2 regions of the Lentzea sp. NPDC037011 genome follow, and region 2 is predicted to be linked to the other one. Evidence: riboswitches for the same ligand, from Rfam matches in the RefSeq annotation. Region 2 holds a riboswitch; the other holds the start of a gene.

Region 1 (2,193 bases), on a different contig from region 2:
CCAGGTGCGCGTCCAGCCCGGGTTTCCCGGAGACACCCCACCGCACCCCGTCCTCCGACAGGTGCCCGCCACCGAGCAGGACGCCGTACAGACGAGCATCGTCCTCGCTGAAACCGGCGACGGGCACGACCTCCCGCGGAACCACCCTGGCGACGAGGTCACCCTTCTCCAGCCGACCGGCGTCCACCCACTCCGGCCGCACCTCGTCGCCGGCGAGCTGCTTGAGCGTCCGCGCGTTCTCCTGGCCGAGCGGCACGCCCCTGACGGCGTACAACGGGTGTCCGGCGGTGACCCTGAGGGGTGCGGCGGAGTGCTCGACCTCCACCTCGACCATCGGGTCGACCTGGTCGTAGAGCATGACGTCGGTGACCTCGCGGTAGGTGCCGCTCACCCCGAGCACGAGGTCGCCGGCCACGACGTCCCTGATCGCCTTGACGCCGTCGGCGGTGTGGACGCCGGTGTCCGGTGCGAAGCACTGGTTCACGGCCACGGCCGTGTCGTTCGCGATCTTCAGGAACGGCACCACGCCCTGCGACGTGCCGTTGGTGCCCCTGATGTGCGCGCCGATGCCGCGCACCGGCGTCCAGTCGTTGCCCAGGCCGCCCGCGAACTTCGAGAGCAGCGCGTTGTTGCTGATGCCGTGGAAGATGCCGCCGAGGTCGTCGGCCACGGTGGTCAGGAAGCACGACGACAGCTGCGGCCGGGTCGTCCCGGAGTTGAACAGCGTCGGTGTCGAGCACATGAAGTCGAACGACGACAGCAGCTCGTAGAACTCGACCGCGCGGGCGTCGGGGTCGTCCTCCTCCAGGGCGAGGCCCATGGCCACGCGCATGAAGAACGCCTGCGGCAGCTCGTAGCGGCGGCCGTCGCGGTGCAGGAAGTAGCGGTCGTACAGGGTTTGCAGGCCCAGGAACTGGAACCGGAGGTCACGGGACGGGTCCAGCGCCGATCCCAGGCGGGCCAGGTCGAACGAGGTCAGCCGGGGGTCGAGCTGGCCGCAGTCGACGCCGTGCCGCACGAACGAGGCGAAGTACGACGGGTAGCGCTCGGTCATCTCGGCGTGCGACAGCGGGACGCCGCACGCCTCGGTGCGCAGCCGATCCAGCAGCAGGCGGGCGCTGACGCAGGAGTAGTCCGGGTCCTGCTCGACCATCGCGCGGGCGGCCATGATCGGCGCCAGGGCGAGCTCGGCGTCGGTGATGCCGTGGTACAGGTTCCGCTTGGTCTCGGTCAGCACCGCCTCGGCCGATGCGTTCGGAAGATCGGCACAGGCTTCCTCGATGACCACTGAAAGGCGGTCGGGCACGCTCTCTCCTCGCGAGCTGGGCCCAGGAGGAAAAGCGCATGCGCGCACCGTTCACCGGTGCACACAGCCGCCCTCCCTCGGGGCACCGTGTCGTGCGCGCAGGCTTGCGCGCACCCCGGTGGCAGGTCTTCGGACTCGTGGGCGTCGAACTCGCGCCTACCGGCCGTCGCTTCCCAGGTCTCGCGACCCAGTGCTTCGTTGACGGCTTTCGTTCCCACTCACCGCTGCGGGGCAGTCCCGGACTCGCACCGGGTTCCCTCTTGCCTCACCGGCCCGTTGTCCGGGCCGGTGAACCACCAGTGCGGCAGATACTACATGTGGTGGTGGGTCCTTGATCACCACCCAACATGCGTGTCCCCTGGGTAGGGTGGTCGGCGTGGGTGAGGTTCGGCCGCGGGTCTTCTACGGTGCTCTGCTCAGTGCGGGGCTCGCCTCCGCGTCGCTGTTCGCGGGAGCCGCGGCGCCGGTGACGAGCGGCGTGCTGGCCGGCTGCGCGGTCGCCGCGCTGGTCACGTCCCGGCGATCAGCGCGACCCCGAGGCTGATCATCACGGCGGCGATCACGCCGTCCAGCACGCGCCACGCGCGCGGCTTCGCGAACAGCGGGCTGAGCAGCCGGGCGCCGAACCCGAGCGCGGCGAACCAGGTGATGCTCGCCGTCACCGCGCCGACGCCGAAGAGCCAGCGGCCGGCGGCGATCGACCCGAGCAGCAGCACGGTGTCGAGGTAGACGTGCGGGTTGAGCCACGTCAGCGCGATCGCGGTGAGCACGGGCCGGTGCCGGGCGCCGGTGTCGGCGTGCAGGGCCTGCGGGCGCAGTGCGCGCCGCGCGGCCAGGAACCCGTACCCCAGCAGGAAGAGCCCGCCCACGACCGCGGCGACGGTGAC
Region 2 (2,193 bases):
GCAACATGGACGTGACGCGGCGCAACCCGTCGATGTTCGAGCCGGTCCACGGTTCGGCACCGGACATCGCGGGCCAGGGCATCGCCGACCCGACGGCCGCCGTGCTGTCGGTCGCGCTGCTGCTCGACCACCTCGGCGAGCACGAGGCGTCGCGCCGGATCGAGGCGTCCGTGGCGTTCGACCTGGCGACCCGCGACCACCAGTCGCCGGGCGCGACGTACGCGATCGGCGACCGCCTGGCCGCCCTCGTGTCGTCGAACGTCCGCACGGGCTGACGGTTGTAGTGCACGCGGGGAGCTTTCGTACTCTTGTAGAGCACGAAAGGTCCCCGCGTGACATTCACAGCTGGGCGGTGGACTCGCGCCAGGCGCGCTCCTTCTGGATCCACTCGTTGTCCTGCGGGAACTCGTCGATCGTCGGCACGCGGCGGATCTCGGTCTTGAACCCGGGCCCGGCCATCGGCATCCGCTTCGCCCACTCGACCGCCTCCTGCAGCGAGGACACGTTGAGCAGGTAGAAGCCGCCGAACAGCTCCTTGGTCTCGCCGTACGGGCCGTCCGTCACGATCGCCGGTTCGGCGGAGAAGTCGACGACGACGCCCTCGGACGGGTCGGCGAGGCCCTCGGCGGCGAGCAGCACCCCGGCCCGGATCAGCTCGTCGTTGAACGCGCCCACGACCTCCAGCATCTTGTCGAAGTCGAGCTCGCCCATGTTCGCGTAGGCCTCGTCGGTGGCGCGCATGATCAGCATGTACTTCACGGTGGTCTCCCTGCGTTGTGCCCTGCTCGCTGACGTCCACAGGTCGAACGGGCACCCCGCCGGATCGACATCACAGCGGAGAAATTTTCGAACTTCCTGTTTGCGCAGGTAGGGTCACCCGAAGTCGTGCGTGGGGGAAGACCGGTCGAAGTCCGGCGCTGACCCGCAACGGTAGGTCCCCGGCCAGGGGACGAGCCCGAATGCCCGCACACGGCAGACATAGGACTCCAACTCCTGCCGTGGACTGCGGGAAGGGCACATGTGATCGGGAAGATCAGCGCGCTCGTCGGCGTGCTCGTCATCAGCATCGTGGCGGGCGTCGCGCTCGGCCCCGTCTCCGTCCCCTTCGGCGTCACCGCCGACCTGCTGTGGCAGGCGGTCACCGGCGGCACCGTGCCCGCCCACCTCGCCGGGCAGTACCACATCGTCTGGAACATCCGGCTGCCGCGCGTGCTGCTCGCCGCCGTCGTGGGCGCGGGGCTGAGCGCGGTCGGCGTCGCGATCCAGGCGATGGTCCGCAACGCGCTGGCCGACCCGTACGTGCTCGGCATCTCCTCGGGGGCGAGCGTGGGTGCCACGGCGGTCGCGACGATGGGGGTGCTGTCCGGGCTCGGCGTGTACGCGCTGTCGACGGGGGCGTTCCTCACCGGGCTCGGTGCCACCGCGCTCGTCTACCTCACCGCGCGGTCGAGCGGGGCGCTCACGCCGTTGCGGCTCGTGCTGACCGGCACCGCGCTCGCCTACGGGTTCTCGGCCGTGGCGATGCTGCTGGTGTTCCAGGCACCGCACGGGGAGGCGGCGCGGGCGGCGATGTTCTGGCTGCTCGGCAGCCTCGGCGGGGCGGACTGGAGGTCGTTGCCGGTCGCCACGGTCGTGACCGCGCTGGGCATCGCCTACCTGATGGCCAAGGCGCGGCCGTTGAACGCGCTGGCGATGGGCGACGAGACCGCGACCACGCTCGGGGTGGCGGTCAACCGGTTCCGCACGCACCTCTTCGTCGTCACCGCGGCCATGACCGGGGTGCTGGTGGCGGTCAGCGGGGCCGTCGGGTTCGTCGGGCTGATGCTGCCGCACCTCACGCGCATGGTCGTGGGCGCCGACCACCGCAAGGTGCTGGCCCTCGCACCGCTGGCCGGTGCCAGCTTCCTGGTGTGGGTGGACGTCGCCGCGCGGATGCTCGCCGCACCCGAGGAGCTGCCGCTCGGCGTCATCACGGCCGCGCTGGGCGTGCCGTGCTTCATCTTCCTGATGCGCCGCAGGGCGTACGTCTTCGGAGGCCGCTGATGCGCGTCGAGGTGCACGACGTCACCGTGCGGAACATCATCTCCGGCATCACGCTGCACGCCTGCGACGAGGTGGTCGGCATCGTCGGGCCGAACGGCAGCGGCAAGTCGACGACGTTGCGCTGCGTCTACCGGGCGCTGCGACCGGACG

Evidence for each region. A riboswitch is a leader RNA that binds a small molecule or an ion and turns the genes downstream of it on or off. The one in region 2 is predicted to bind cobalamin.
Region 1: linked by a shared signal. The riboswitch ahead of ACZ7CH_RS06370 (ribonucleoside-diphosphate reductase subunit alpha) and the one ahead of ACZ7CH_RS28790 (FecCD family ABC transporter permease) in region 2 are both predicted to bind cobalamin.

Annotation. Positions count from the first base shown of each region.
Region 1 covers NZ_JBVJRT010000002.1:345,932-348,124, forward strand. The annotation lists gene ACZ7CH_RS06370 (ribonucleoside-diphosphate reductase subunit alpha) at 1-1,306, opposite strand, end outside; cobalamin riboswitch at 1,410-1,619, opposite strand; gene ACZ7CH_RS06375 (hypothetical protein) at 1,683-1,850, shown strand; gene ACZ7CH_RS06380 (LysE/ArgO family amino acid transporter) at 1,816-2,193, opposite strand, start outside.
Region 2 covers NZ_JBVJRT010000010.1:81,376-83,568, forward strand. The annotation lists gene ACZ7CH_RS28780 (3-isopropylmalate dehydrogenase) at 1-275, shown strand, start outside; gene ACZ7CH_RS28785 (YciI family protein) at 340-759, opposite strand; cobalamin riboswitch at 843-985, shown strand; gene ACZ7CH_RS28790 (FecCD family ABC transporter permease) at 1,021-2,043, shown strand; gene ACZ7CH_RS28795 (ABC transporter ATP-binding protein) at 2,043-2,193, shown strand, end outside.